4 regions of the Bacillus sp. BACIII genome follow, and region 2 is predicted to be linked to each of the others. Evidence: riboswitches for the same ligand, from Rfam matches in the RefSeq annotation. Region 2 holds a riboswitch; each other region holds the start of a gene.
The links. A riboswitch is a leader RNA that binds a small molecule or an ion and turns the genes downstream of it on or off. The one in region 2 is predicted to bind S-adenosylmethionine.

Region 1 (7,869 bases), 150 kb from region 2:
CAGGCGCCGAAAGTGATCGAACAAAAACTTCTCATGTATCTCCCTGCGAACGAACGAGCAAAAGTCATTGAACAAGAAGGAGAGGCAAACAATGGCGAGAAAAAAGAAGAAGAAGCATGATGACGAGCATGTGGATGAGTCTTGGCTGATCCCGTACGCGGACCTTCTCACCCTTCTTTTGGCTCTGTTCATTGTATTGTTCGCCATGAGTTCTGTCGACGCGGCGAAATTCCAAATGCTGTCTAAATCATTTAACGCCGTTTTTACAGGAGGCACGGGGGTCCTTGAATATTCAAGCGTCACCCCTCCCGAAAATGAAAAAGACGGCGTTGACCAGTTAAAAAAAGACAAGGAAAAAGATAAAGAACAGAAAAAGAAAGAAAGAGAAGCAGCCGACCGCGAAGAGCTTGAAGGTGTGCAAAAGCAAGTCAAACAATTTATAAAAAACAAAAAGCTTGAACATCAGCTGGAAACAAAGCTGACAAAAGAAGGCCTCTTAATTACCATTAAAGACAGTATCTTTTTTGACTCAGGACGGGCGGATATCCGCCAGGAAGATATTCCGCTTGCGAAGGAAATCTCGAATCTCCTTGTGCTGAATCCGCCAAGAAACATTATCATCAGCGGGCATACGGACAATGTGCCGATTAAAAACTCGCAATTTCAATCAAACTGGCATTTAAGCGTCATGCGTGCTGTCAACTTCATGGCTATTCTTACAGAAAACCCGAAACTTGACGCAAAAGTATTCAGTGCCAAAGGTTTCGGCGAGTATAAGCCGGCTGCGTCGAACAAAACCGCGGAAGGACGCAGCAAAAACAGGCGTGTCGAAGTATTGATACAGCCGCGAAACGCCGCCCCTGACGAAAATCAGTAATATAAAAAAGGAAGCCTTTCAAATGGCTTCCTTTTTTATTTCTGATGAAAATGTTTAGCGTTTAATCCCACTCTTTTCAGCATTTCCGTACACATTTCTATCTCTTCATCACTCAGCACACTGATCATTTCTTTAATTTCGGCTGCATGATCAGGGAAAATATCGTCCAAAAGACGGATTCCCTTTTCGGAAATCTGTGCGAAAGTCACCCTCCTGTCAGTCGGCGAGGCTTTTCTGATGAGAAGTTCTTTTTTCTCTAATTTGTCAACAACGTATGTAATACTTCCGCTCGCTAATAAAATTTTGTCGCCGATCTGCTGCAGCGGCTGGTTGCCTTTATGATACAGCAGCTCAAGCACAGCAAATTCCGTCGGATTCAGGCCGTGCTTATGAATATGTTTATTCATATGGTCGTTTATGGACCGGTACGCACGCGACAGTACAATAAATAATTTCAATGAGTTTTCTGTTTTATCCGTCATACATTCAATCATCCTTTTACAAAAGAAACCGTTACAGAGAAACATTAATAAACAAAATGAAAAATGTCAACAAAAATGTTTCCAAAATTTCTCTTCTTTTTGACGGACCTTAATAAAATAATTTGTTTTTATAGCATTTTGGTTATTTTTTCTTATTAAAGAAGTATAAACAATGATATAATACCTCTATTCAAGTGTAATGTTGGAGCGATGCAGAGTGAATACATTTAAAGGTGCCCGGGGAAAGATCAAACTTTATCTCTTATTGGTGATCATCCCGGCACTTATTATCAGCTTTTTCATATATGAAAAAGAAAAGCAGAAAATAGCCGATAAACACATACAGGAAGCCAGTATGATGCTCAATCTTCACCGCAATAAGCTCAATTATTTAATCGGTGAAACAAAAGCCCGGATGACAACACTTGCGATCGCTGTCGATAAGCCTGTCAATGAAGAAAAGATAAATGAAATTCTCGATCAGGCTTTTGAGGATGAACCAAGATTCAGCGGATTGTATATGCTGAATTCCAAAGGTGACGTCATCGCAAGCACGACCGATCTGAAAACAAAGGTGAATTTGGCCGACAGACCGTATTTTACGAAAGCAAAAAAGACGAAAAAAACGGTCATCACAAACGACTACTCCAGCAGAATTACAGGCCAGCGCATCTTTACGATCTGCGTGCCAGTGTTAGACGCAAACCGGGAGGTCACGGATTATTTAGTGGCCGCCATACAAGTCGATTATTTGAGAAATATGATCAATATGCTGAGCCCCGACGTTTATGTCAAGGCAACCCATGAGGATAAAGTGATATTTGCCAGCGGACGGACAGATCAGTCAGAAGGCGTGAAACCGGTCAGCGGCTATCTGGATGATATTAATTGGAACATCAATGTTTACCCGAAACCGGTAGAGCTGAACGAGCTGACCAAAAGCGTGCTGCTGCCGATGTCCAGTATTGCCGTGCTGCTGAATATTCTGTTCATCCTCGTTCAATATTATCTGCTTAAGCGCAAGACCGAGCTGGAGCGCGCTCAAAACGAGGCGCAAAAATTGGAGCTGATCGGAACGCTTGCCGCAAGCACCGCTCATGAAATACGCAACCCGCTTACAGGGATCAGCGGCTTCATTCAGCTTTTGCAGAAAAAATATAAAACGGAGGAAGATCAACTGTATTTCTCAATTATTGAGCAGGAGGTTAAACGGATCAATCAGATTGTCAGTGAGTTTTTAGTGCTCGGCAAACCGACCGCGGAACGATTGGAAGTGAACTCGCTGCAGGATATTCTTGATGAGATTATGCCGATTATTTATTCCGAAGGGAATCTTTATAATGTGGAAGTGAATGTGGAGATTCTCGTCAATCGGCCGCTCAAGGTCAACTGCACGAAAGACCATATTAAACAGGTGATCTTAAATGTCGCGAAAAACGCGCTCGAATCAATGCAGGAAGGCGGCAGGCTGTCCATCTATTTAGAGGCCCTCGACGATAAAGCGGTCATTAAAGTGGCCGACAACGGAATGGGTATTTCTGAAGATATGCTTGAGCACATTTTCCTTCCGTTTGTCACATCAAAGGAAAAAGGCACCGGCCTCGGTCTTGTCGTATGTAAACGGATCGTGCTGATGTACGGCGGTTCGATTGACATTCAAAGTGAAGTCGATAAAGGCACAGAGGTCACCATTACCCTCCCTGCCGCTTCACGATGAAAAAACACCCTGAAAGAGGGTGTTTTTTATATAAGAAGAATATGTGTAAGAGGATATACAGGGGAACGGCATCATAGCCGGCAGATAGATACGAGGCGCTTCGTGAGCTGTGCCAGCGGAAAAGCCCGCTGACTGTACGCGGTCATCTTTTTAGATGCGGCGGTTGATCATGAAGCGCATTCAGTCTTCGTTATCTGTTTATCATCAATCATTTGTTTGCTTCATATGCAGGCATGACGTCACCGCGGGAGAACAAGCCTATTTTCTTCACAAGGCCCTGTATTCCTTGGTGATGTGTGCGTTCACGGTTTATCAGCTGCTGATACGCGTTCATCAGACTGTCCAGTTCCTGGCTGTGTCTGATCGTGTCATATCCCGTAAATCCCTGCCTGTTAGCCGCATCTATCATCATTTTTCTCTTTTCATCAATAGATACTAGCAATTTTTCTTGTTCAGAATAACTGCCCATTCACTTCACCCCTCACCGCTAAAAGAATAGGAAACAAGTTTGATTGGGTTATTGAGCATTATTACAGATTATACTTTATTTGTAAACATTTTTTTACTAAATAACTTAATTTTTCATTTCATATTGGAATCTTTACTATGATTACGAGAATAATACCCATTCAGGTAATGATATAAACAAAATGCGCCCATTTAATGCATAAAAAAACAGAGATTTTATATTACAATAAAAAACCTCTCATGCGGCTGACCGCATGAGAGGTTCGGACATCTATCCGTTTTGCACACTTTCATTTTCATAAATCGGCACCCATCCTTCAGTCGTCACGAAGATTCGGATTGCGACGACCCGGCGGTCCTCCTGAAGCGTAAAGTAGTGGCGGATGTTCTCCGGAACCGAAATCAAATCCCCCGGATTTAAACGGACATCAAAAAAAGTGCCGTCTTTGCCCTGAATGACGAAGATGCCGTGCCCGCTGACGATAAATCGGACTTCATCATCCGTGTGGTGATGTTCTCTTTGAAAATTTTTCAACAGCTCATCAAGATTGGGTGTTGTATCTGATAAAGAAATGACATCCTGAGACCGATAGCCGCGCCGGGCTGAAATATCCTGAATCTCCTTGTCAAACACCGTGAGAATCCGGTTTTTTTCATCTTCGGTTAGATCGTATTTCTCCGAAAGCTCAGGCGGAAGTTTTTCAATGTTCCACTGCTCATAGATCACCTCTTGTTCGTCTAAAAAGCGCGCTACTTCTTCCTGATGTTCAATGATCGTATTCTTTTCGTCATGAATTCTGATTGTCGCCATTTTGCATTCCTCCTTTTATTTTACAAGCTGCGGCCGAAGTGACAGAAGCTTGATGTGACAGCTGAATAAAAATTCATAGGCTTCCAGCACCCTTTTCGCCTCAAACGCGGTCCGCCCCCATGCTGTAATGCCGTGATTGCGGATTAATACCGCGCCTGATCCGGCGTCTGCATGGCGCGCGAAGCTTTCGGCCAATGCCGGGATGTGCGCCGGATTGTCAATGATCGGAACGGTCACCGACGCGTTTTCCTCCCACAATCCGAGCGCCTTAATAATCTCCTGCCCCTGAAAGGTGATCTGTTTTTCATCCCCGTAGAGCTCTGAGATGACATTATTATTAACGGTATGGACATGCAGACAGCAGCCCGCGTCTGTCTTTTGGTATAAGTACGTATGGAGAAGCGTTTCTGCCGAGGGTTTTAAGGAATGGCCGGTCTCAGCGGGCTCCCCGTTCTCATCGACTAAGAGAAAATCTTCGTCTGTTTCTTTTCGTTTGTCTTTTCCGCTTGCCGTAACGAGAAACGTCAGCGGCCCGTCGGATACTTTGATGGAAAGATTCCCGCTTGTAGCCGGGAACCAGTCTCTTTCAGCCAGCTCACGCTTTACTTCGGCAAGTTCGCGCCAGCGTTCTTCTTTTGCAGCCATGCCTGCACCTCCCCGATATTTTCGATGCCTGTTTTCACTTCATGAAAATCTTGAAAAGGCTGATGCCGAAGACCAAGCTCTTTGCATTCAGTCAAAAGATAATCTCTCGCAAAACACATATCGGATAACTTTGCAGCCTCGACATCCGTCACCGAATCACCGATCATAATGAGAAATTTCTGCCGGTCGGATAGCTTCCGGATGACTGACGGTTTGCAGCAGCCGCACTGATTCGTGCAGGCTTCGTCACAGGCGTGCGGCCAATTGATATGAATATATTCATTGTCAAAGGATGCATGATTGCAAAAGATCCGCTCTTTTTCTACGATGCCTTCTAAAAGCGGATGCACAAAAAAGTCCATCCCTCCGCTTACGATGTAAAACGGGAGATCGTTTGACCGGACAAACGAAACAAAATCCAAAAAGCCGTCCCGTATTTTCGCATCCTCCAGAATAAAGTCCGTCAGCTCTTCTTTTAAGCTGCTCGGCAGCAGCCCGAACATCCGGCCGACTCCTTCCTGAATTGATATACTTTTAGACAGAACACCGTCTTTTAATTCAAGCCACTCAGGGGGTGCGAATTTTTTCATCATACTGACAATGTTGTCGTTCATGGTGACTGTTCCGTCGAAATCACAAATAATCAGCGGTGTGCGGGTCATACGGTTTCCGCCTTTCCCCATTTGTCTAATGCGAGCTGAAGATCTTTGCACGACGCGGCTTTTTCTTCAATCGGCTGTGCTTCAAGCACCGCATCAATGATGGCGCGGAACGCTCTTCCGCCGCCCTCGGCTCCTTTCGGATGGCCGTGGATGCCTCCGCCTGCATTGATGATGTGATCAATACCGAAATCACGCATCAGCAATGGCACCATGCCGGGATGAATGCCTGCTGACGGGACGGCAAACGTCGGGTGAAAGACGTCGTCTTTTACACATTCATGATGGATCGCAAGTGCGGACTCCTTCGGAAGAGCAACAGATCCGTATGGTGACGGAAATAAGCTGAAATCGGCGCCGCAATAGCGGTTCAGCTTGCCGAGCAAAAGGGCGTGCGATAAACCGTAAACTGGAGATGATGTAAACGCGCCGCTGACCGCCGGATGCGCCATAATCGGAAGCGGGATTTCCCCGTCTTCAGCAAGGCTTTGCATGACGTCTAAGCCGTAGGCGAACACATTCAGTAAGAGGGCGTCTGCCCCGAGTTCTGCCGCGCGTCTTGCTTTATCCCGCAATTCAGAAGTCCTCCCCGTCAGGTTTACGGCGTACAGCGTGTTATGCCCCGTCTCCTCCCGCGTTTCCTTCAGGACTTGTTTTCCTTCGATAATGCGGGTCTCAAACGGAGCCAGTTCATTTTCAAAGAAAATTTCGTCATCTTTAATAAGATCCACGCCGCCGAGCGCCTGTTGTCTGAGCTGCTCTTTAATGTCGGCAAGATCCCGTCCGATCACCCCTTTAAAGATGCTCATCAGAAGCGGTCTTTCAAATTCGCCCAACAGTTTGCGAATGCCGTATATACCGAATTTCGGCCCGGGAAGGGAGCGTTTAAACCCTTCGGAAAATTCAAGATCAGTCAATTTTATTTTTCCGTCCAGTGACAGCTTTCCGAATACCGTCGTCAGGACGGCCGGTATATCTTTTGAAAAGTTCGCCTCAGGATAGGCGATGGTGATAATGGATTGTGTTTCGTTTTCTTTGGCCCCTTCTTTATCCTCAACTTTCACGACCCGGCCTTTATGCTTTCTGAGCTGTTCCTGTTTCACCAGGGGCAGATCCGTCCAGGAGCCTACCGTCAGCCCCGCCGCAATCTGTTCCGCCCGCTTTTCACTGTCCTTTGTGTCTGTCAGAAGATATGTTGCCAATACTTCGCTCATGCGTGAACGCCTCTCTTTCTTTCGCAAAATATAAAAAAGCCTCTTCCTTATGAGCAGAAAGAGGCTTCGTGTTATGTCCGAATCTTATCTCTCAGCTCCTGCTGCAAGAATTAGCACCGTGCTTTATCAGTCGGTTGCCGGGCTTCATCGGGCTCGTCCCTCTGCCTGCTCTTGATAAGAATAATGATTTTATAAAGTATTTTGAATTATCGCATTGTTATCCTGATATGTCAATGCTTTTTCGGGTGAAAAGATTCAGCTTCCCGATCCGTTCCGCAGCTTCTTTAAGTCTTTCTTCACTTGTCAGAAGACCGACTCTTATATAGCCTTCTCCCCATTTTCCGAACCCGTTTCCGGCTGCGACCGCGACATCCGCTTTTTCCAAAAGCAGATCTGAAAACGACTGCGACGTATAACCGTCCGGCACCGGAAGCCATGCAAAAAAGGAACCCGCCGGAGCCGTCACATCCCAGCCGATATCACGGCAGGCTGCAATCCAGGCATTGCGTCTCGACTCATATCTGTCATTTTGCGCTGCGACGCACGTCTGATCCGCCAAAAGAGCGGCGGCTGCCGCCTGCTGCGCCGCGGGAAACAGGCTGACAAACATATGATCTTGATAAAGGTTGATCGCTTCGATGACAGACGCGTTTCCGACGGCAAATCCGACCCGCCAGCCCGCCATGTTATACGTTTTGGACAAAGTATAGATTTCAATCCCCGTTTCTTTTGCGCCTTCTGTCTGCAAAAAGCTCAGCGGTTTATGCCCGTCAAAACCCACGGCCCCGTATGCGAAATCATGAACGACACAAATGCCGTTTTGTTCCGCAAAGCTGACTGTCTCCTCGAAAAACGCTTCTGTCGCCACAGCGCCGGTCGGATTATTCGGATAATTGAGATACAGCAGCTTCGCCTCGTTCTGCACCTTTTCAGGAATTGCGCTGTAATCGGGGAGAAACCCTCTATCTTCCGTCAGCGGCATCATTTCCATTTTCG
Region 2 (7,869 bases):
AGTATCATGGATGAAAGGTATGATTTCTTAGATGAATTAGAAAATTTTTTAGGTGCAACATTTCATCAAGATATCCAATCCCCTGAACACGCCTTAGACGAATTTATTGAAGAAATTAGTAAAGAAGGTTTGCTATTTACAGTAAAGTATTGCGAAGAGTTTCTAAATAGCGATCTACCTAAAGAAGAGAAGGAAGACATTATAAAGTGTAATGCAGAAATATATTTCCCGACAATTGGCTTACCACCTATAGAATGGTTGAAAAGTGTAATAGAACAACTAAAAGAAGCTATTTAAAAGAAACACTGAAAGGCCCCCATTTTATGAGAGGGCCTTTTTATATTGATACTGAATTTTTTGGCTTTCTTATCCGGATAGAAATGCGATACCGACAGTGCGGTTTGGATCTACTTGACGGCATCACTAGCTGAACTTTTCAACTATTTTGATCCTAAAAAGAGATACGGCCCATAATTCGAAGGTATCCTGTTCCGTTACTCCACCAATGCTCTTAGACATATAGACTGGACGAATCGTTCACCCAGCTTCTGACATCGTGAAATGCGACTAACGTCTTAAAGAAAACGCTAATGTATTAATCGTCACCGGTCCAAGTCCTTTCGTCATATGCTCGTCCTTCTTAAAATAATGGTCTCGAATTTAACCCATACATCTTGCATGTACACGAGATACTTACGAATTACTTCTCGGCTCATTTCGTGAATGTATCGCGCGATCCCCTTACGATCCAGAAATTCAAGAAAAAATCCGTAATTGTCTTCGTATTGGTTGAGCGTTGATTGCGCCCGCCCCTCCGATTTCTTAATTGCGCGAAACTGTACGAAAAGCACATCGAGATTGCTCGTAGTCTTCCGTAAAGTACGTTCCTTTTTGACGCGTTTTCCTGTTCTATTTGCGGACATATTACCGCCTTCGTTCGGTTAAGTCACGAAATAAAACCGCTACCTTGTCGTTGGTAGGACCGCTACCCTGCGCCTTAATACGCCTAACTCATCGACTAAGTCAACGCAATAAAAAACGGCTAGAAACGTTGATATAACGCCTCTAACCGCAGTGTATGATTCCGACTGGGCTCGAACCAGCGACCTCTACCCTGTCAAGGTAGCGCTCTCCCAGCTGAGCTACGGAATCATGATATGTATGTGTTGCTGGGTATGTTGTTGTCTCTCTGACATTTATAATTATATATCCTGATTTCTCATTCGTCAACACTTTTTTATCTACAATAAAAAAAGGGCGCGTCGCAAAAATTGACGGCGCCCTTTTCGTTTATGATCTGACGTTGGCGGGAGTTATTTTTTTCAATGCCTGTTCGAAGTCGCGTTCTAAATCTTCGGCGTTTTCGACTCCGACGCTCAGGCGTAGAAGGCCGTCTGTGATGCCGCGTTTTTCCCTTTCCGCTTGCGGCATGGCGGCATGCGACATGGCTGCAGGGTATGAGAGAATGGATTCAACGGCGCCGAGGCTGACCGCAAATACCGGAAGAGATACATGTTCGACCAACTTTTTGACGGCTTCTTTGCTTTCCAGTTCAAAGGACAGGACGGCGCCCGCTCCGGTTGCTTGCCGTTTATGGGTATCGGCTCCCGGGTGTCCGGCAAGGCCGGGATAGTAAACGTTTTTGACGGCGGGGTGCCCGTCAAAAAAGGCAGCCAGCCGTTCAGCCGTCCGGCTCGCTTTTTCCAGTCTGACCTGCAATGTTTTTAAGCCTCTCAATACGAGCCAGCAGTCCTGAACGCCGAGCACCGCTCCAAACGAGTTTTGCAGCTTATACAGCTGATTGCCGAGCTCTTCATCCTTGACGGCGGCAAGGCCTGACAGCACATCACTGTGACCGCTTAAAAATTTCGTCGCGCTGTGAAGCACGATATCTACGCCGAGATCAAGCGGCCGCTGCAGTGCAGGCGTCATGAAAGTGTTGTCAAGGTATGTCAGACAGCCGTGTTCTTTTGCCAGCTCGACGACGGCTTTTATGTCCGTAATGCCGAGCGTCGGGTTTGACGGTGTTTCCATATAGATGGCTTTCGTATTCGGCCGGATGGCGCGGGCGGCCGCTTCTGTGTCCGTCATATCGACAAAGGTGTGTTCGATTCCGAAACGGGACAGCACTTCTGTCACCATGCGGAATGTTCCGCCGTACACATCCTCCGTGACAAGAACATGGTCGCCTTGGGATAAGAGCAGAAACGCCGTCGAAATCGCCGCCATTCCGGAGCTGAAAGCAAAACCTCTCGTTCCGCCTTCAAGACCTGCGATCGTTTCTTCAAGCGCTGTTCTTGTCGGTGTGCCGGAGCGGCTGTAATCATATGTTCCGAATTCTTCAAAGGAAGACTGATGAAATGTGGAAGCATGCTGAATCGGCACGCTGACGGCTCCGGTAGCTCCGTCTGTTTTAAATGGATTGTGCACGAGCTGGGTTTCCAGCGTCCAATTTTGATTACTCATATGACACGGCCCCCTCTTTTACTTGCTGTAATGCCTGCTTTACATCCCGCTTCAAATCTTCTGCATGTTCAATTCCCACTGAAAATCTCAGCAGGCGGTTGCAGACGCCGTTTGCGATACGGATATCTTCCGGAATGTCCATGTGCGTCTGTGTCGCGGGGTATGTAATAAAGCTTTCCACCCCGCCGAGACTTTCTGCGAAACAGATCGTTTTCAGCGCCTTTAAAAATGGATTGACCCATTCCTCTTTTTGCAGCCGGAAAGACAGCATTCCGCCTTTTCCGGGATATAACACGTCGGCGATTTCTTCTTCCTGTTCTAAAAATGCTGCAAGTTCACGGGCGTTTTCTTCATGACGCCGCATTCTGAGCCCGAGTGTTTTCATCCCTCTCATTAAAAGCCACGAATCAAACGGCGGGAGAACGGCTCCGATCGCATTTTGGTGATTAAACATGATGTCGCCGAGCTCTTCATCCTTTACGACAGCAAGACCGGCAAGGAGATCATTGTGCCCGCCTAAATATTTTGTGGCACTGTGAATGACGATATCGGCTCCCAGTTCAAGCGGGCGCTGGATGACCGGGGTATAAAACGTATTATCGACAATCAAAAGCAGGCCGGCTTCTTTCGTAATCCGGGCGATTTTTTCAATGTCCGCCTCCTGCATTAACGGGTTTGTCGGCGTTTCAACAAATACCGCCTTCGTGTTTTCCGTTATTTTGGAGCGTAAACAGTCTTCATCGCTGAAATCATCATAAATAAAGCTTAAGCCGTATTTTCTCCATTCATTTTCAAACAAACGGTATGTGCCTCCGTATAAATCGGAGGATACAATCAATTCATCCCCGCTTTTAAATAAAGCCATAATCGTTTGAATGGCTGCCATTCCCGAGCTGAAAGCAAAGCCTCTCGCACCGTTTTCCAACACGGCGATAGCGTCTTCAACGAGCTGGCGTGTCGGGTTTTTCGTGCGCACGTAATCAAAGCCTGTAGATTCTCCTATTCCTCTATGTCGGTAAGCGGTGGACAGATAAATCGGCGGACTGACCGTTCCCGTTGCTTCTTCGCTTCTATTTCCAATTTGGGCTAATTTTGTTTCGACATGCTGCGTCATCAGTAAGCACCATCCTTTTTCAAAAATAAAAAAGCTCCCTCTTCATAAGAAGAAGGAGCTTTTCTCTTCCTCTTATCTTCCAAGCATGTGAATCGCTTGCTGGATTTAGCACCTTGGCACTTTGCCTTCCCGCGGCAAAGCAAACCGGTTGCTGAGGTTTCAAAGGGCCAGTCCCTCCACCTCTCGTGATAAGAATATTGTTTTGTATTTTCTGATTGTTCTATATTAACGCACTATAAAATGGATTTCAACAACTTTTTAATTTTCTGAACTCTCACAAGAAGTGCATCTGAAGAAAGAAATTTCTAATAATTCATGGTACAATAGGGAAAAACCATCAAGACAAGAAGCGGCCTGGAGGAATGCGAAGTGGCACCGAAAACCGGAATCATTCATGAGAAAAAACTTTTCTCTCATGAGCTTGAAGAAGAAATGACCGTTTTGGTCTACCTGCCCAACACTTACTCCCCCCTGTATAAATATCATACGGTCATCGCCCAGGACGGCCATGATTATTTCAGATTAGGGAGAATCGGGCGGCAGGCGGAAGAGCTCATGGCAAAAGGGGAAATTGACCGCTGCATCATTATCGGCGTCCCATATAAAAATGTGCGGGAGCGAAGAAACACATACCATCCCGAAGGCTCTAAGTTCGCCTCATATAAACGGTTTATCGCAAATGAGCTCGTCCCTTTTATCGACAAAGAATACCCGACTTATCAAGTCGGATACGGACGCACCATGATCGGGGATTCCCTCGGCGGAACCGTCTCGCTCATGACGGCGATTGACTATCCGAACATGTTTGGAAACGTCATCATGCAGTCCCCGTATGTTGACGGGCACGTGCTGGATGCCGTCCGGCAGTCGGAGGATCTCAAACAGATATCCGTTTATCATCAAATCGGAGAAAAAGAAACCGACGTCCACACGACGGACGGCCAGGTGCTTGATTTCACCGCGCCGAACGAAGAGCTCAAACAGCTGCTGGAAAGCAAAGAGTCTGAATACACGTATGAAACCTTTGACGGGGATCATAAATGGACATACTGGCAGCCGCTCATCACGCCGGCGCTGAAAAAAATGCTGTAACCATTCATTAAGGAGGGAACTTTCATGAAATACGGTATTGTTTTATTTCCATCAAAAAAATTACAGGATCTCGCAAATTCGTACCGGAAACGCTACGACCCGAGCTACGCGCTCATACCGCCGCATCTGACGGTAAGAGATCCGTTTGAAGCGACAGAACAGGAAATCGAGCAGATCGTATCACAGCTGAGACAGACGGCGAAAGAGTCGCATCCGCTCGTTCTGAAGATCACAAAATACAGCTCGTTTTCTCCTGTGAATAATGTAATATATATGAAAGCGGAGCCGACGGAGGAATTAAAAACGCTGAGTGAGAAATGCTACTCAGGAGCATTATCGGGTAAGCCGGAATACAGCTTCGTTCCGCATGTCACGGTCGGCCAGAAGCTGTCGTCAGATGAACATTCCGACGTACTCGGACAGCTGAAAATGCAGGACATTTCCCACGAAGAAGTCATTGACCGTTTTCACCTGCTCTATCAGCTGGATAACGGCTCATGGACTGTGTACGAAACATTTTTATTAGGCGGAGGAGAATAACTGTTTGGAAGCCATCGTTGCAAAAACTGAAAAACATCTGAACGACGCTTTTTTCGTCAGAAAAGAGGTCTTTGTTAAAGAGCAGCACGTTCCGGAAGAAGAGGAAATTGATCAATTCGAAGACGCCTCAGAGCATATTGTCATTTATGACGGCGGTCAGCCGGTCGGAGCCGGCAGATGGCGCTTGAAAGACGGGCGCGGAAAATTAGAGCGCATCTGCGTGATGAAAAGCCACCGCTCTCTCGGTGTCGGAGCCATCATTATGCAGGCGCTTGAAAAAGCGGCGGCCGCCCAGGGCGCCGGCAGCTTTATCCTACATGCGCAGACGCAGGCGGTTCCGTTTTATGAAAAACAAGGGTACCGCGTCACATCCGGCGAAGAATTTCTTGATGCCGGCATCCCCCACCTGGAAATGATAAAGGAACACAAACGATAAAATCAAAAGCACTCCTGTTGATATGGCAGGAGTGCTTTTTTTATGAAAATATTACTTTTTCATGAATTTTATTGCATTTTATGGAAGGTTAATGTATGTTTAGTATACGAAGTATTACAATTCATACAAAAAATACAATTCACACAACGGAGGGATACACATGACAGCACCTAAAGGAAAGCATATATTCGGGACCGTTAAAGTTGGCACAAAAGGCCAGATTGTCATTCCTAAAGAAGCAAGAGATGTTTTTGATATAAATCCCGGGGACTCACTGCTTATGCTCGGGGATGACCAGCAGGGTATCGCACTTGTAAAACAAGAACTCTTTTTCGAATTTGCAAAAGATATTTTAAACGCAAAGCCAATCGATGCAGATGGCGAGGATGAGTAAATGCACGCGATTGAGCTGAAGCAATTAACGAAACATTATAAAGAAACCGCCGCCGTTGACCGCCTTGATTTTTCAGTTGAAAAAGGAGAATTTTTCGCTTTACTCGGTGAGAACGGAGCCGGAAAAACGACATTAATCAGCATGCTCTGCGGCCTCCTTTCTCCGGATGAAGGTGATGCATCAGTGCTCGGCTTCAGCATTTTGACTGATTTGGATAAAATTAAACCGAAAATGAATATATCTCCGCAGGAAACAGCCATCGCCCCTCATTTAACCGTACGGGAAAACTTAGAGTTTATAGCCGGAGTCTACGGAATTCCGAAAAAAGAAGGAAAAAAAAGAACGGATGAGATGCTCGAATTATTTCAATTAAAAGAGAAAGAAAGAGCAAAAACAAAAACATTATCAGGCGGAATGCAGCGCCGGCTCAGCATCGCCATGGGCATGATTACAAAGCCGGATATTTATTTCTTAGATGAGCCGACATTAGGGCTGGACGTCCGTTCACGCCGCGAGTTGTGGAAAAATCTTGAGGCATTAAAGGGAGACATGACGATTATTTTAACGACACACTATTTAGAAGAGGCCGAAGCCCTGGCAGACCGTATTTGCATTTTAGAAAATGGGGCATTAAAAGCACTGGGTACGGCGGAGGCTCTGAAAAAGCAAACTCATTCAGCCACATTTGAGGATGCCTTTTTAGCGATTTGTGACGGGGAGGCGGGTCTTTATGCTTGATTTCGCCATACGCAACCGCAAAGAGATTTTTCGTGATCCCCTATCTATCATCCTTGGAATCGCACTGCCTGTTATTCTATTGTTTCTGTTTACGGCGATTGAGAAAAATGCGCCGCTTGACACCTTTAAAGTCCAGCATTTAGCACCCGGACTCATTGTTTTCAGCTTTGCTTTCCTTACGATGTTCTCTGCATTGCTGATCGCAAAAGACAAACAGACCGCTCTTCTGACCCGTTTGTTTGCTTCCCCTTTAAAAACAGCAGATTATGTCATCGGTTATGCACTGCCGATGCTGCCGTTAGCCGTTTTACAAATTGTCATTTGTTTTACCGCAGCAGCGGCTGCCGGTTTGTCAGCCAAGTGGATCAATCTTCTCGCCGGTATCGCTGTACTGCTGCCGATTGCGATGATGTCCGTTTTCTTCGGTATATGTTTAGGTGCTGTGTTTACGGACAAACAAATTTCGGGTATCGGAACGATTTATATAACACTCGTGCAATTTCTGGGCGGAGCTTGGATGGATGTCAATTTGCTCGGTGAGACGTTCAAACATATCGCTTATGCCTTGCCGTTTGTCCACTCGATCGAGCTGGCTCAGGAAGTCATATCCGGAGATTATTCTTCATTTCATCAGCATGTTTGGCCGATAGCGGGATATGCCGTTTTGGCGCTTGCACTTGCTTTCCTTTGTTTTATGAAAATCAGGAAGAGATAAAAAAGCCGGCACTCCGTAATGGGAGCGCCGGCCTTCTTTATTGCTTTTCTTTCAGGAGACTTATCGTATGAGGCAGCAGACGGTCATCTCCCGGGCTGCCATGGCCCGGAACGACAATACTGATATCTTGATATCTTTTCATCACTTTGATATTTTCCGGGTTTTTCACACGTATTGATTAATCAATCGGCCTTTTCCCATAATTTGCGGCAAGCGGGAAAGAGAGCGCTTACGTTTTTCCTCATGTACTTTCTTTTCTGCGGCTGCGGTGTTTTCCTGGCGGCGCTCCACCTCTCTGTACAGCCTGTCATTGGCGAGGGCGGCCGCTTTCGTAATGCCGGCGTAATCAGGCCTATAACCCGCTGTCCGGTTTG
Region 3 (7,869 bases), 1.3 Mb from region 2:
CTGCTCTTCCGGACTTCAATCCATCGCTTACGGTGCGGAAAAAATTATGATCGGCGCGGGCGACACCGTCATCGCCGGCGGGGCGGAATCCATGTCGCAAGTTCCGATGATGGGGCATGTGACCCGCCCGAATATCGCTTTGGCGGAGCATGCGCCTGAGTATTACATGAGTATGGGGCACACAGCGGAGCAGGTCGCCGAAACATACGGCGTATCCAGAGAAGACCAGGATGCATTTGCCGTCCGCAGCCATCAAAATGCCGCGAAAGCCCTTAAAGAAGGGAAATTTAATGACGAAATCGTGCCGGTTGAAGTATCGCTGACAGAAGCCGGGGATGACCATAAGCCGCGGAAAAAACAATTTACCTTTTCTCAAGATGAAGGCGTGCGCCCCGGCACATCGGCTGACGTATTGGCAAAGCTCCGTCCGGCTTTTTCTAAAACGGGAACCGTGACGGCCGGGAACTCTTCACAAACGAGTGACGGCGCGGCTGCTGTCATGCTGATGGATCGCGAAAAAGCTTCGTCGCTCGGATTGGCGCCGCTAGTCAAATTCCGTTCCTTTGCCGTAGGCGGCGTTCCCCCTGAGGTCATGGGGATCGGTCCGATTGAAGCTATTCCGCGGGCGCTCAAGCTTGCCGGACTCGAATTGCAGGATATCGGGCTTTTTGAATTGAATGAGGCCTTTGCTTCACAGGCCATTCAAGTTATCAGATCACTGGGAATAGATGAAGAAAAGGTGAACGTCAATGGGGGCGCCATCGCGCTCGGACATCCGCTCGGCTGCACGGGGACGAAGCTGACCCTGTCACTCATTCATGAAATGAAACGGAGAAACGAGCAATTCGGCGTGGTGACGATGTGCATCGGAGGCGGCATGGGCGCTGCCGGCGTATTTGAGCTCATTTAAACAAAGGGGGAAACGAATATGAAACAGGAAACGGTCAACGTCAAAAAAGGCGGCAGCTTTCTGATTGAGGAGACGGGATATGATCAAATATTCACTCCGGAGGACTTTACAGACGAACATAAAATGATCGGCAAAACGACAGAAGACTATGTCGTAAACGATGTGCTTCCTTATATTGATGAAATTGAAAACCATCAGTTTGAGCATTCAGTCAGACTGCTCAGAAAAGCCGGAGACTTGGGCCTCCTCGGAGCAGACGTGCCTGAAGAGTATGGAGGCATCGGCTTGGATAAAATCAGTTCAGCCTTCATTACGGAAAAATTTTCGCGTGCCGGCAGCTTTTCGCTATCTTACGGCGCTCACGTCGGTATCGGCTCATTGCCGATCGTGTTCTTCGGAACGGAAGAACAGAAAAAAACATATTTGCCGGACTTGGCTTCAGGACAAAGAATCGCGGCATACGCCTTAACTGAGCCCGGTTCAGGTTCAGATGCCCTCGGCGCGAAAACAACGGCCGTTTTGAATGATGCGGGCACACATTATATTCTCAACGGAGAAAAACAATGGATTACTAACTCCGCCTTTGCAGATGTCTTTGTCGTCTACGCAAAAGTGGACGGAGATAAGTTTTCCGCATTTATCGTAGAGAAAAATTATCCGGGCGTGTCAACGGGCCCTGAAGAGAAAAAGATGGGGATTAAAGGTTCATCGACGAGAACGCTGATTTTAGATCAGGCGGAAGTGCCGAAAGAGAACCTTCTCGGCGAAATCGGAAAAGGCCATGTCATTGCCTTTAATATCCTGAATATCGGACGCTACAAGCTTGCCGTCGGCACAATCGGCGCTTCTAAACGGGTGATTGAGCTGTCTGCCGCTTACGCAAACCAGCGCCGGCAATTTAAAACGCCGATTTCAAGCTTCACGCTCACTCAGGAAAAGCTTGCGACAATGTCGGCACGGCTTTACGCCATGGAGAGCTCTGTATACAGAACAGTGGGCTTGTTCGAAGATAATATGAGCCGGCTGACGGAAGAAGCGCAAAAAGACGGACGCGAAGTCGCAAAGTCAATCGCCGAGTACGCGATTGAATGCTCGCTCAACAAAATGTGCGGATCTGAAACGCTTGATTACATTGCCGACGAAGGCGTTCAAATTCACGGCGGTTACGGGTTTATGCAGGAATATGAAGTAGAGCGCGCCTACCGTGACTCCCGAATCAACAGAATTTTTGAAGGCACAAATGAAATCAACCGCCTGATCGTAACGAGCACGTTCCTGAAAAAAGCCGTAAAAGGGCAGCTTCCGCTCTTTGAAAAAGCGAAGGCGCTCCAGGAAGAGCTCATGATGCTGATGCCTGAAGAGCCGGGCTCAGAGCCTCTTGAGCAGGAAAAATACATTGTCAGACAGGCGAAAAAAATCGCCCTCTTGACAGCGGGACTCGCGGCGCAGAAATACGGAAAAGAGATCGAAGGCGAGCAGGAAATCATGGTGAACATCGCTGATATCGTCAGCGCGGTGTACGCTTTGGAATCTGCCGTCCTCAGAACGGAAAAAGCGATTGCGGCGGACGGTGCCGAAAAAGCCGCGCAAAAGCTGTTATATACGGAAATCTTTGCCCAGGAAGCCCTTCAGAATATTGAAGCGCATGCCAAAGAATCACTGATCGCCATGGAGGAAGGAGATTCCCTCCGCATGATGCTTTCCGTGCTGCGCAAACTGACGCGCCTGACACCGAAAAATCTGATTCGGAAAAAACGTGAAGCGGCTGCAGCTGTCTTCCGTGAAGAAAAATATATCGTCTGATCACATGCTGTAAGCGCTCCTTCATCCGGAGCGCTTTTTCATGAAGCAACGTTATAGGTTTTTACAAGTGATTGTGTTAAAATAACGACGATCATTTACAAGGGGTGAAGAAGATGTCGTTAAATTTTTACTGGTACCCTAAATGCGGAACGTGCCGTAATGCGAAAAAATGGCTGGAAGACCGCGGTAAGGAAATAAACGAAATACATATTGTGGAGGAAACTCCGTCGAAAGAAGAAATTAAAGACCTCTATGAAAAGAGCGGACTTGAACTGAGAAAGTTTTTCAACACGAGCGGCATGAAATACCGCGAGCTGAACCTAAAGGAAAAACTGTATCACATGTCAGAGGATGAACAGCTTGACCTTCTGGCATCTGACGGTATGCTCCTGAAACGCCCGATTACGACAGACGGCGAAAAAGTCACTGTCGGCTTCAAAGAAGACCAATTCGAAAAATATTGGATGTAATGCCGCGTTCTAAGAATTATGGTATCTTCTTATTATAAGAAAAAATTGGAGGGATTTAGATGAGCACACCGAAAGATATGCGTTATTCCAAAGAGCACGAATGGGTCAAAGTTGAGGACGGAAAAGCTCGTATCGGGATTACACATTTCGCACAAGCCGAACTTGGCGATATCGTATTTGTCGAGCTTCCGGAAGTCGGCGCTGAAATTAAAGCGGACGAGCCATTCGGCAGCGTAGAATCCGTCAAAACCGTATCCGAATTGTACGCACCGATTAACGGAACGGTGACGGAAGTGAACGAAGACCTTGATGACAGCCCTGAATTCGTAAACGAATCTCCGTATGAAAAAGCGTGGATGATCGTCGTGGAACCGGCTGATGCTGAAGAAATCGAAAACCTCATGACTTCCGAGCAATATGACGAAATGACACAGGAAGACTGATCGGATAGCAAAAGGGCCATTTGGACATTCTATCTGTAACGGGAGGTGTCTAATATGGCGTTTGATAAACAAAAGGTCGATGTGACGGAAAACGTCACGGGCCGCTTTCAAAACGGCCGGTTTTCCTTGTTTCATGAAAATGAAGCCATCGGCGAGATGACAGGCATGAACCAGTACGAGCTCAAACAGGGCTTTTCATTTGAGAATCAAAAATTTTATAAAACAGCCGATGTCATAAACGGCAGTGATCCGAAATATGTGGATTGCGATTATGAGAACGGCTGGTGTTAACAGTTGGCGGTGAATTTCACTGCCTTCTTTTTTAATCTGACGCTAAAACAATCGGCAGGTGATGCTTATGAACAACGAAGATGAAAAGGTGATCATCGTAGAAGGGAAATCGGATAAAATCAAAGTCAGAGAAGTGCTCATCGAACCCGCGGAAATCGTCTGTACAAACGGGACGATCGGCCAAACCGAACTGGAAGATTTGGCGGACCGCCTGTTTGACAGAGACGTCTTTATATTAACGGACGCAGATGAATCCGGAGAAAAATTAAGAAAACAGCTGAAACGGGAGCTTCCCGAAGCGAGCCATATCTATATAGACAGAACATACAGGCAAGTCGAGTCGTGCCCGGGCCATCATCTCGCATCTGTGCTGATCAGAGCCGGCTTTGATGCTGACACTGTATTTTTGAAAAAGAACGACCTGAGGTGATAATCAAAATGAAAGAACTCCAAGAAAATGAACTCGAATTGATTCAGGATGACGTCTATCTTCTGTATTTGTACACCCCGTTTTGCGGCACATGCCAGCTGGCGTCCAAGATGCTTTCTGTCGTCGAAGAAATGCTGCCCGGCACCGCCTTCTATAAAAACAACGTGAATTATTCCCCCGCATTCGCCAAAGCCTATCAGATTGAAAGCGTTCCGTGCTTTTTGCTGTTTAAAGGCGGAGAACTTGTTGAGAAAGGATACGCCTTCCGCTCCGTTTCCTATTTATATGAGCTGATTAAACAAAAAACATCGCAAACGTTCCCGATGTGACAATTTTTACTGGAAAATGTCGTGCGGTTTATAAAGGGTTCTGTCCGTTAAAAAGAGAAAGTGTATGTATGGCCATTAAAACGGGAGGTTATACGAGTGGAGAAAATAGAAGTTTTGGAGAATGACGGACAGCATCTGTTTTTGAAACCGCTATTAAACGCCTCAACGCTGCTGATTACATTCCAGGGAGAAAAAGAAGCCTTAACGGTCTCAATTAACGGACAGGGAGAAATGAGAAAAACGTCAGTTTCAAAGGAAAAATCTAATTTGACCTTTTACGGAAACCAGGCGGAAATCATCCATCTCCTGCACGGTGATGTCTCTTTGCAGAAGCTCATCCAAAGCGGAAAACTCAAAGTGAAAGGATCATTCCGGGCCCTGCTGAAGCTGGAGGCCATCCTCTGGCTGACAAACGGATTTTTTCAGACGATCAGCAAACGGCCGTAAACAGCCAATCTACTATGTGACAATAGCTTCCATTATTTATTTTATTGACTTTTTATCATTCGCCGTGCTATTCTACAGTAAGAATTTCCGGACGAAAATACGATATGTTTTCTCTTATCAAGAGAGGTGGAGGGAAGTGCCCTATGAAGCCCGGCAACCATCAACATTGTTGAAATGGTGCCAATTCACTCGAAGCGGTCTGCTTTGAAAGATGAGAGAAAGGCCTTTTTCAATAAGCCTTTCTGCTCATTTTTGCAGAAAGGCTTTTCTTTTGCGTAGAAAACCGGAAGATTTCTTAGAATAGTGTAAGGCAGGTGATTGCTTTGATCCATCTTCAAAATGTTTCAAAAATGTACAAAGCGAAGCATGGGGATGTCAATGCTGTCCAAGATGTCACTCTTGATATCAAAAAGGGCGAAATATTTGGAATTATAGGATATAGCGGAGCTGGTAAAAGTTCCTTAATCCGTCTTTTGAACGGCCTTGAAAAGCCGACGTCAGGCATCGTGGAAGTCGCGGGGACGGAATTAAATAAAGTAAGCAGCCGCGGGCTGAGAAAAGCGCGCCAGGAAATCAGCATGATTTTCCAGCATTTTAACCTATTGTGGTCGCGTACCGTCCGGGAGAATATTATGTTTCCGCTGGAAATCGCCGGCGTGAAAAAAAGCGAACGGGTCCGCCGCGCCGATGAACTGATTAAACTGGTCGGATTAGAGGGGAAAGAAAAGTCTTATCCGTCACAGCTGAGCGGCGGTCAAAAGCAGCGTGTCGGCATCGCCCGGGCGCTCGCCAATAATCCGAAAGTCCTTCTGTGCGATGAAGCGACATCAGCGCTCGACCCGCAGACGACCGATTCAATTTTGGATCTTTTATCCGATATAAATGACAGACTCGGTCTGACGATCGTGCTCATTACCCATGAAATGCACGTCATCCGAAAAATCTGCAACAGAGTCGCCGTCATGGAAAACGGGAAAGTCGTTGAAGAAGGCGAAGTGCTCCAAGTCTTCAGAAACCCGCGCGAACCGATGACCAAGCGTTTCGTTCAGCAGGTGACAGAACCGGAGGAGACGAAAGAAACCATCCAGCATTTTCTGCAGGAAACCGCGACAGGAAAAACGATTCAGCTTTCATTTGTCGGGCAGGCCGCCGAGCAGCCCCTCATTACGGAGATGATCCGAAACTTTGATGTGGACGTCAATATTCTGCAGGGGAAAATCTCACAGACGAAGGACGGAGCCTACGGTTCTTTATTCATCCATATTGACGGTCAGGAAAAAGAAGTAGAAAACGTGATCAGGTTCATCAAAGACAAACAGGTAGAAGCAGAGGTGATCACAAATGTTTGAAAAATGGTTCCCGAACGTTGATTTAACCGAGCTGTGGACGGCCACATACGAGACCCTTTATATGACGGTCATCGCATTAGTTTTTTCATTTATCATCGGAGCGATTCTCGGTCTTCTGCTCTTTTTAACGGGCAAGGGAAGCTTATGGGAAAATAAAATCATTAACACCGTGATTGCGGCGGTCGTTAATATTTTCAGGTCTATTCCGTTTCTTATTTTAATTATTCTGCTTCTCGGCTTTACTAAGATTTTGGTCGGATCGATTTTAGGGCCGAACGCCGCATTGCCCGCGCTGATTATCGGCTCCGCGCCGTTTTACGCCCGGCTTGTTGAAATCGCGCTGCGGGAAGTCGATAAAGGAGTCATCGAAGCTGCCAGATCAATGGGAGCAAAGACATCGACGATTATCTTCAAAGTGCTGATTCCTGAATCAATGCCTGCGTTAATTTCGGGCATCACCGTTACAGCCATCGCCCTGATCGGATCTACCGCCATTGCCGGCGCCATCGGTTCAGGCGGACTCGGAAACCTTGCATATGTAGAGGGGTACCAGTCCAACAATACGGATGTAACGTTTGTAGCGACAGTATTTATACTCATCATCGTCTTTATCATTCAGATTATCGGTGATGTGATTACAAATATAATAGACAAAAGATAAGGGAGGATTTACATTGAAAAAGATTGTATTAAGTGCGCTGCTGCTTGTGTTCGCGGGAGTTTTGGCCGCCTGCGGATCAAACGGCTCAAATAAAAAGGAAATCGTCGTCGCCGCGACAAAAACACCGCATGCTGAAATCTTAAAAGAAGCGGAACCGCTCTTGAAGGAAAAAGGCTACACATTAAAAGTAAAAGTGCTGAACGATTACAAAATGTACAACAAAGCGTTAGCTGATAATGAAGTGGATGCGAACTACTTCCAGCACGTTCCTTACCTTGAACAGGAAATGAAAGAAAATAAAGATTACAAACTCGTGAATGCCGGAGCCGTTCACCTTGAGCCGTTCGGTATTTACACGAAAAAATACAAATCACTGAAAGACCTGCCTAAAGGCGCGACCATCATCATGACAAACAACGTCGCTGAACAAGGCCGTATGCTGGCGATGCTTGAAAAAGCCGGACTGATTACTCTTGATCCGAAGGTAAAAACGATCGACGCCACTACGAAAAACATTACGAAAAACCCGAAAGACCTGACATTCAAAAAAATCGCCCCTGAATTAACGGCGAAAGCATATAATGAAGAAGAAGGCGATGCAGTCTTCATTAACGTCAACTATGCGATTCAAAACAAACTGAATCCGTTAAAAGATGCGATTCAAGTGGAATCAACGAAAAACAACCCGTACGCAAACATCATCGCCGTACGCAAAGGTGACGAAAAATCAGCGAAA
Region 4 (7,785 bases), 1.8 Mb from region 2:
TACACGAAGACGTTATCGCAGCCTGATCTTGAACGGCTTGTGAAAATGACGCCCCTAACATGGAAATGCACTGAAGAAAGCATTCAGCGGTTTATCGGCCGAAAAGCGGCTGATATCACGATAGATATCGAAGTTTTAATCGGGACCGATCCGCTGTAAAACGGAAAAGACACGCTATTAGCGTGTCTTCAGGCTGTCGAGAAAATCTCGACAGCCTTTATTTTTCCTTAAAATATCCATTCTCCTGTATTAAAATAAAAGAAAGACTAAAAAGGACGGTGTCTTTCTCATGTTCCACACAAGAAACTCTTCTCAAAACACAGCCGAATTTGTTTTGCTTGACCAACTCGTCGAAGAAGATCATCTGCTTCGAAAAATTGATAAACACATAGACTTCTCTTTTATCATTGAAAAGGTTAAGCCTTACTACAGCGAAAACAAAGGCCGCCCTTCACTCGATCCGCTGATTTTATTCAAAATGATGTTTATCGGCTACCTCTACGGTATCCGTTCAGAAAGACAGCTCGAAAAAGAAATTTACTACAATATGGCATACAGATGGTTTCTCGGATTGAACATAAATGATCCAGTTCCGCATCACTCCACCATCAGCTGGAACAGACGCACACGCTTTAAAGATACAACCATCTTCCAAGACATCTTTGATGAGATCGTTCTTCAGGCCATCAATCATGACATGGTGGGCGGACGTGTCCTATTCACTGATTCAACTCATCTGAAAGCCAATGCCAACAAGCATAAATACACAAGAAAAACAATTGCGCAGGATACCCAAAACTATATCAAGGATTTAAATGAAGCCATACAAGAGGATCGGGAGGAACACGGAAAAAAGCCGTTAAAAGTCAAAGAGGAGGTGAAAGCTGAAAAAGAGATCCGCCACAGTACAACTGATCCGGAAAGTGGATATATGTATCGTGAAAATAAACCGGAGGGTTTCTTTTATTTAGATCACCGAACAACGGATATGAAACATAACATTATCACCGACGCCTATGTCACGCCCGGAAATGTCCATGATTCTGTACCTTATCTTGACCGATTGGATCACCAAATCGCACGATTTGATTTTGATGTAGAAGCCGTCGCTCTTGATTCTGGTTATTTAACGACCCCGATCTGTAAAGGATTAGCTGACCGCCATATTTTTGGCGTTATTGCCTATAGACGATATCACCCTGCCAGAGGCTTGTTTCCAAAATGGAAATTTCATTATGACAGTGAACAAGATAGATACATTTGTCCAAATCACCAAACACTTACATACTCAACAACTGACCGAAAAGGCTACCGGTCATATAAATCAAATCCTGAAATCTGTTCCGCATGCCCATTGCTTGCACAATGCACAAAATCAAAGAACCGCCAAAAGGTCATCACCCGGCATGTATGGGAGGACCATAAAGAAAGGGTCAGACAAAATCGCTTGTCTGTTTCAGGAAAAAACCTCTACAAAAAAAGAAAAGAAAAAATAGAGCGAAGCTTTGCAGATTCAAAACAGCTGCATGGGCTTCGCTATTGCAGGTTGAGGGGAAAGCGGAATGTGAGCGAGCAAGTCCTCCTCACAGCCGCATGCCAGAATATGAAGAAGATTGCCACATACCTAGCCAAACAAGGCTAGGCATGTGGGAGCTCTTTTTCTGCATCTGAAACCTGATGAATATCTAAAGAAACTGTATAAAACAAAAAAGCTTGTAGAAAAAACATCGTTTTCTCTACAAGCTGAAGACACGCTATTAGCGTGTCTTTTTTTATTTCCAGACTTCACCGGCGATGTCGACGACATGGCGCAGTTTTGCCCATTGCTGTTCTTCTGTGATCAGGTTTCCTTCCTCAGTGGAAGCGAATCCGCATTGCGGGCTGAGGCAAAGCTGATCCAGGCTGACATATTGAGAAGCTTCTTCAATCCGGCGTTTAATCGCGTCCTTGTCTTCGAGATCGCCGTGTTTCGACGTAATCAAACCGAGTACAAGCTGAAGATCAGAGCGTTTGACATAACGGAGCGGTTCAAAGCCGCCGGAGCGGGAATCATCATATTCCAAGAACAATCCGTCAAGGTCAAGCCCGTCAAAAATCGTTTCCGCCGCCGCATCATATCCGCCTTCAGCCGTCCATGTGGACTGGAAGTTGCCGCGGCAGATATGCATCGTAACCTTCAAGTCGGCAGGACGATCCTTAATGGCGTCATTAATAGAAGCTGCGAACAGCCTGCGCAGCTCATCCGGCGTCGTTCCGAATGCTTCAATCTGGCGAAGCCCCGCTTCCGATAAGAAAACGGCCCATGCGGTATCATCGAGCTGAAGATAGCGGCATCCGGCGTCATAGAAAGCTTGAATCGCTTTTTTATACGCCTTTGATACATCATGCTGAAATTGTTTGTAATCATTCTGATACGCCGCTTTTTCCAATTTTCCGCGGAAAAACAACATATTCGGGCTTGGAATCGTCATTTTTGGAACAGCATCGCCGGCAATGCTGTGAAGAAATTTATAATCTTCGAGCATCGGATGCTGAGAAAAATCAATATCTCTCGTTACTTTAATGCCGCGCGCTTTCGTCTGTACATTGTGAAACTGAATGCCGCTATCTGGCGTAAACGCTTCGACGCCGTCTAAGTTTTCGAGAAAATCAAAATGCCACCAGGCCCGGCGGAATTCGCCGTCAGTCACGACATTGAGGCCGGTTTCTTTCTGCTTTTTTACGCTGCGGATGATTTCTTGGTTTTCGATTTCGCGCAGCTGTTCTGCCGAAATCTCACCCGCCGCTCTTTGCAGGCGGGCTTGCTTCACAGCCGCCGGCCGGAGCAGGCTTCCGACCTGATCCGCGCGAAACGGCGGGTTTTTTCTAAGAAGAGTGTGCAATGGTTGTTCTGTGTTTTGCTGTGACATGAACGATTCCTTCTTTCCTCAATGAAATATAAAAAGCTCTTCCCTTGGATAGGGAAGAGCTTGCGTCCGCAAATCTCAACCTTATCTTCAGGATTTAGCACCATTCTGCTGAACAGCGGTTGCCGGGTATCATAGGGCCAGTCCCTCCACCTCTCTTGATAAGGAAATATGCTATTTTTCAGAATAAACTGTAATACTCTTAATCTTAGTATATTATCTTATATTGTCAATATATTTCGATAAATATTTTTATTTATCACCCTCAAATAGAATCATATCTATCACGATTGCGATCGCAAGACAAAGAACAATATCCTCTTCATTTTCAATCTCCAAATGATAAGAATCGCCCCAGCTCATCCATGATTTGGTGACGGTCATCCGGTTTGATTTCCCGTCTGTCACTTGAAAATTCCGTCCCCACACATCGCCGGTAATATCCCAGCCGACTCCGGAAATTTCAAATTTCGGTTTGAAAAACGTCATTTTCTTGATGACTTGGCATACAGGCTTGCCGCCGACGGAAATTTCGTAACGGGGAACGAGCGACATCAGTTTCTGACTGACGCTGGCGAGCGTGCGGCCGTCCAAATCAGTCAGCTTCAATTCATCACCGAACGAAAACAGCTTTCCTTCAACATTGTAGACTTCTTTTCCGCTTTCAAGAAACACTTGAAACCGATTCTTAAACGTAAACATCCGCTCTTTGATATAAAAATGATACATAAAAAAACTCCTTTTTTATGTTGTACGTAAAAAGGAGACGGATGGTTTCATATTGGAGGGGTGCACAAAAAAAGGCTGCCGATTTTGCGGCAGCTGTCGTTTTTATGATAGCGGCATCCGGCGTTTCTGACGGATCGCATTTAAATCAATGATGTTATTCGTGTCGGCAGCTGTCACCAGCGGGCTTGTCTTTGGCGTTTTCCGGCGGTTGTCCTTACTGAAAGAGAAAACCAGGTATCCTGTCAAAGCAGCAAAAATAAGTAGCATCATTTTACATACCTCCCAAAAAAAGTTTTGGTATTATTATTGTACGAAAAAACAAACGAAAAGTATTCAAACAATTGTCACTTTTTTAAAAAATAAAGACATTTTCCGTAAAAATGACTATGATCTGCGGTTGATTTTGCTCTTGTTGTGGTTCTATAGATTGTATCGGCTGCTGATTGATGATCGTTTATATAACTTTTTCACTATTTTTTGACAGTGCCGAATTAACTAATGAGGTGTTTTCGTTTGCCTTGTGTTATTCAGTACCCTAAAAAATCCTGCGATATGCAAAATAACTGCTTCTAACGGAAGATTATGATTTGATAGCGCTTTCCTTATTTTTTGTAAGAAAACGAGATGTTATCTTACAAAAAATCGTCTGAACATTTTCCGCAGCTTTTTAAAAGGGTTCGATTTCGTCTCCAGAACGCGGGGGTCTTTTAAGGTTTTTTTTAATTCATTTGCTACAGTGCCTCTTGCCATAGTCTTCACTCCCTCCTTCCAATTCATACCTTATATACGGAAAGAAAGAAGGAAAGGTTTCATGTGAAAGAAAAAAACCAAAGCAGGGAGCTTTGGTTTTACGCGCGTTCTTCAAACAGCCTGGCGATCTCAACAATGACGTTTACCGCCTTTTCCATATGGTCGACGGAAATGTATTCATATTTTCCGTGGAAGTTTTCGCCGCCCGTGAAGATGTTCGGTGTCGGCAGTCCCATGTAAGAGAGCTGTGATCCGTCGGTTCCGCCCCGGATCGGTTCGATAATCGGTTCGATGCCGAGGTTTTTCATGGCTTGATAGGCGATGTCGACAATTTCTTTGACCGGTTCGATTTTTTCTCTCATGTTGTAATATTGATCATGCAGTTCAAGCTTGATGCTTTCCTTGCCGTATTTAGCCGCAAGCGCGTCGGCGGTTTTCTGCATAAATTCTTTTCGTTCTGTAAAGCGGTCTCTGTCAAAGTCTCTGATGATGTACGACAGGGCGGCTTCAGAAACGTCTCCGTTCATTGAATTTAAGTGATAGAAGCCTTCATACCCTTCCGTATATTCCGGCGCTTCTTCTTTCGGCAGCGCGTGATGAAATTCCATCGCGATTTTTGAAGCGTTGACCATTTTGTTTTTCGCCGTTCCGGGGTGAACGCTTTTTCCGTAACAAGTAAGCTTTGCGGAGGCTGCGTTAAAGCTTTCATATTGCAGTTCGCCGAGGGGGCCTCCGTCTATCGTGTAGGCGAATGCGGCGTTGAAGCGGCCGACATCGAATTTGTGAGGCCCTCTGCCGATTTCTTCATCCGGCGTGAATGCGACCCGGATCGTCCCGTGTTTGATGTCCGGATGTTTGATCAAGTACACCATTGCCGTCATGATTTCGGCAATGCCCGCTTTGTTGTCGGCTCCGAGCAGCGTCGTGCCGTCGGTTGTAATCAGCGTCTGGCCTTTATAGCGGGAAAGCTCCGGGAATTGCTCTGGCGACAGGATGACGTTGAGTTTGTCATTCAGAACGATATCATGTCCGTCATAGCTTTCAATAATCTGAGGATTCACATTTTTTCCGGTGAAATCAGTCGCTGTATCTACGTGGGCCAGAAAACCGATCGTCGGCACGTCTTTATCCGTATTTGCCGGAAGAGTCGCCATGACGTATCCATTGTCATCGACTGTGATTTCTTTCATGCCGATCGACTTTAATTCATCTGCCAGCATGTTGGCCAATGTGAGCTGTCCGGGGGTGGATGGGCAGTTTTCATTGTTTTCGTCAGACTGTGTATCGACTTTTACATAAGAAGTAAAGCGTTCAATGATTTCGTTTTTCATACCGTCATCTCCTTTGTCTTATCTTACCATGTGCAGGGGAAGGATTTCTATTTCACAACCCGTTTGAATTACGCGAATGAAAACAAAATATGAAGAAACGATGACTAAACGATTAAACTTTCTGAAAATGGATGATTGAGGAAGAAAAAAACTATATAATATGGTCAATTCATTCAATAGGGAGGCTTTCTTCATGGCGATTTTAGTGACAGGCGGAGCGGGTTATATCGGGAGCCACACATGTGTTGAGCTGTTAAACAGCGGCTATGACATCGTGGTTCTGGATAATCTGTCAAATAGTTCACCGGAAGCATTGGAGCGTGTGAAAGACATTACCGGAAAAGGGCTTGTGTTTTATGAAGCGGATCTCCTTGACCGTGACGCCGTTCACCGGGTGTTTGCTGCAAATGAGATTGAAGCCGTCATTCATTTTGCGGGTTTAAAAGCGGTCGGTGAGTCTGTGGCTGTTCCGCTCCGTTATTATCATAATAATCTGACGGGGACGTTTATTTTATGTGAAGCCATGCAGGCACACGGTGTGAAAAAAATCGTCTTCAGCTCATCAGCGACGGTTTACGGCGTTCCGGAAACAACGCCGATCACCGAAGATTTTCCGTTAAGTGCGACCAATCCTTACGGGCAGACCAAGCTGATGCTGGAACAGATTTTGCGCGATCTGCATAAGGCGGACCCTGAATGGAGCATTGCGCTGCTCCGCTACTTTAATCCGTTCGGCGCGCATCCGAGCGGCCGGATCGGAGAAGACCCGAACGGCATCCCGAATAATTTAATGCCGTACGTCGCCCAAGTCGCTGTCGGCAAGCTTGAGCAATTGCAGGTGTTCGGCAATGATTATCCGACAAAGGACGGTACCGGCGTGCGGGATTACATCCATGTCGTTGACCTTGCCGAGGGCCACGTCAGAGCGCTTGAAAAGGTGCTGGACACAACGGGCGCCGACGCCTATAATCTCGGCACGGGAAGAGGCTACAGCGTTCTTGAGATGGTCAAGGCGTTTGAAAAAGTATCGGGAAAAGAAGTGCCGTACCGTTTTGCCGACCGGCGCCCGGGAGACATTGCCGCATGCTTCGCAGACCCGGCAAAAGCGAAGGCAGAATTAGGCTGGGAAGCAAAGCGCGGCCTTGAAGAAATGTGCGCCGACTCTTGGAAGTGGCAGTCCTCCAATGTGAACGGGTATCAAAAGGTGTAAAAAGAAAGAGACCTTCAAATGATGAGGGTCTCTTTTGTTATGATCATTATTTAACTTTTACTTCAACATCGTTGCTGAATTTTAATTTCCAAGTGCCTTTAGAGTATGCGTTTTTATCAACTTCAAAAGCTTTTACGTCAGTAACTTTAATGTTCGGGTTCAAGTCACTTAAAATTTTACTGTTGTCTACTTTTGTTTCCGTTGCATAGCTTGAAGAAGCATCAATATCTGAATCATAGGATGTTCCTTTAGAATCTACTAATTTTGCTCTTGGAATGGAGAAAGAGCTTAACGGCTTGTCTGACACATTTTTAACTGTGTATTGAACAGCTACGATAACGCCGCCGTCAGACGCTTTTTTCTCGACAAATTGAGAGCCTACTGAATCTCTTTTTTCCACTTTCGTCACAGTAACTTCTGTTTTTTCAGTCTTAACAGTATCACCGATGTTATACAGTTTTTCCTTGGACTCCGCAGCTTTTGAGGACGCAGTTTTAGATGATGAAGATCCGCCTCCGCCGCCGAGATTTACGAGAATGATAATAACGACTACTGCCAGAAGCAATGTGATGATTTTATGTCTCATAAAAAAGTTTCTCTGATCTTTACCGCAGTTTGGGCATTTTTTAACGCCTTTAGCGATTTCTTTGCCGCATGCCTTACAAGACACTAAGTTTCCCGCCATAATATTTCCTCCTATGTAAACTATTTCTTGAAAACTACATACTATAATGCCTGTAAAATAACTTATAGTCAATACAATTTTGAGAAAAATAGTATTTTGATGATTTTTTAGTCATATATTTTAAGGGCCTTTATTAGTATCGGCAGGTCGTTCGAATTTTTCATAGGTTTATGG

Region 1: linked by a shared signal. The riboswitch ahead of mtnW (2,3-diketo-5-methylthiopentyl-1-phosphate enolase) and the one ahead of ACXN9U_RS08640 (methionine biosynthesis PLP-dependent protein) in region 2 are both predicted to bind S-adenosylmethionine.
Region 3: linked by a shared signal. The riboswitch ahead of metN (methionine ABC transporter ATP-binding protein MetN) and the one ahead of ACXN9U_RS08640 (methionine biosynthesis PLP-dependent protein) in region 2 are both predicted to bind S-adenosylmethionine.
Region 4: linked by a shared signal. The riboswitch ahead of ACXN9U_RS18110 (5-methyltetrahydropteroyltriglutamate--homocysteine S-methyltransferase) and the one ahead of ACXN9U_RS08640 (methionine biosynthesis PLP-dependent protein) in region 2 are both predicted to bind S-adenosylmethionine.

What each region holds. Positions count from the first base shown of each region.
Region 1 is NZ_CM174437.1:1,672,033-1,679,901, forward strand. Features, by position in the region: gene motA (flagellar motor stator protein MotA) at 1-120, shown strand, start outside; gene motB (flagellar motor protein MotB) at 92-877, shown strand; gene mhqR (MarR family transcriptional regulator MhqR) at 913-1,359, opposite strand; gene kinD (sporulation kinase KinD) at 1,559-3,076, shown strand; gene spo0E (aspartyl-phosphate phosphatase Spo0E) at 3,285-3,545, opposite strand; gene ACXN9U_RS07810 (1,2-dihydroxy-3-keto-5-methylthiopentene dioxygenase) at 3,816-4,355, opposite strand; gene ACXN9U_RS07815 (methylthioribulose 1-phosphate dehydratase) at 4,371-5,000, opposite strand; gene mtnX (2-hydroxy-3-keto-5-methylthiopentenyl-1-phosphate phosphatase) at 4,958-5,662, opposite strand; gene mtnW (2,3-diketo-5-methylthiopentyl-1-phosphate enolase) at 5,659-6,873, opposite strand; SAM riboswitch class I at 6,955-7,054, opposite strand; gene ACXN9U_RS07830 (pyridoxal phosphate-dependent aminotransferase) at 7,091-7,869, opposite strand, start outside.
Region 2 is NZ_CM174437.1:1,826,117-1,833,985, forward strand. Features, by position in the region: gene ACXN9U_RS08625 (contact-dependent growth inhibition system immunity protein) at 7-297, shown strand; tRNA gene ACXN9U_RS08630 (tRNA-Val) at 1,080-1,152, opposite strand; gene metC (cystathionine beta-lyase) at 1,291-2,466, opposite strand; gene ACXN9U_RS08640 (methionine biosynthesis PLP-dependent protein) at 2,459-3,580, opposite strand; SAM riboswitch class I at 3,650-3,775, opposite strand; gene ACXN9U_RS08645 (esterase family protein) at 3,950-4,672, shown strand; gene ACXN9U_RS08650 (YjcG family protein) at 4,697-5,212, shown strand; gene ACXN9U_RS08655 (GNAT family N-acetyltransferase) at 5,217-5,648, shown strand; gene ACXN9U_RS08660 (AbrB/MazE/SpoVT family DNA-binding domain-containing protein) at 5,809-6,042, shown strand; gene ACXN9U_RS08665 (ABC transporter ATP-binding protein) at 6,043-6,780, shown strand; gene ACXN9U_RS08670 (ABC transporter permease) at 6,773-7,495, shown strand; partial or broken gene ACXN9U_RS08675 (subclass B1 metallo-beta-lactamase) at 7,533-7,640, opposite strand; gene ACXN9U_RS08680 (hypothetical protein) at 7,661-7,869, opposite strand, start outside.
Region 3 is NZ_CM174437.1:3,077,731-3,085,599, reverse strand. Features, by position in the region: gene ACXN9U_RS15125 (acetyl-CoA C-acetyltransferase) at 1-910, shown strand, start outside; gene ACXN9U_RS15120 (acyl-CoA dehydrogenase FadE) at 929-2,713, shown strand; gene ACXN9U_RS15115 (arsenate reductase family protein) at 2,827-3,183, shown strand; gene gcvH (glycine cleavage system protein GcvH) at 3,243-3,626, shown strand; gene ACXN9U_RS15105 (YusG family protein) at 3,681-3,917, shown strand; gene ACXN9U_RS15100 (toprim domain-containing protein) at 3,985-4,347, shown strand; gene ACXN9U_RS15095 (thioredoxin family protein) at 4,356-4,676, shown strand; gene ACXN9U_RS15090 (SCP2 sterol-binding domain-containing protein) at 4,773-5,123, shown strand; SAM riboswitch class I at 5,235-5,341, shown strand; gene metN (methionine ABC transporter ATP-binding protein MetN) at 5,447-6,472, shown strand; gene ACXN9U_RS15080 (methionine ABC transporter permease) at 6,465-7,133, shown strand; gene metQ (methionine ABC transporter substrate-binding lipoprotein MetQ) at 7,147-7,869, shown strand, end outside.
Region 4 is NZ_CM174437.1:3,667,643-3,675,427, reverse strand. Features, by position in the region: gene ACXN9U_RS18120 (methyltransferase domain-containing protein) at 1-159, shown strand, start outside; gene ACXN9U_RS18115 (IS1182 family transposase) at 290-1,642, shown strand; gene ACXN9U_RS18110 (5-methyltetrahydropteroyltriglutamate--homocysteine S-methyltransferase) at 1,773-2,909, opposite strand; SAM riboswitch class I at 2,988-3,074, opposite strand; gene ACXN9U_RS18105 (LURP-one-related/scramblase family protein) at 3,159-3,635, opposite strand; gene ACXN9U_RS18100 (hypothetical protein) at 3,738-3,905, opposite strand; gene pepT (peptidase T) at 4,484-5,716, opposite strand; gene galE (UDP-glucose 4-epimerase GalE) at 5,910-6,926, shown strand; gene ACXN9U_RS18085 (DUF4352 domain-containing protein) at 6,973-7,512, opposite strand.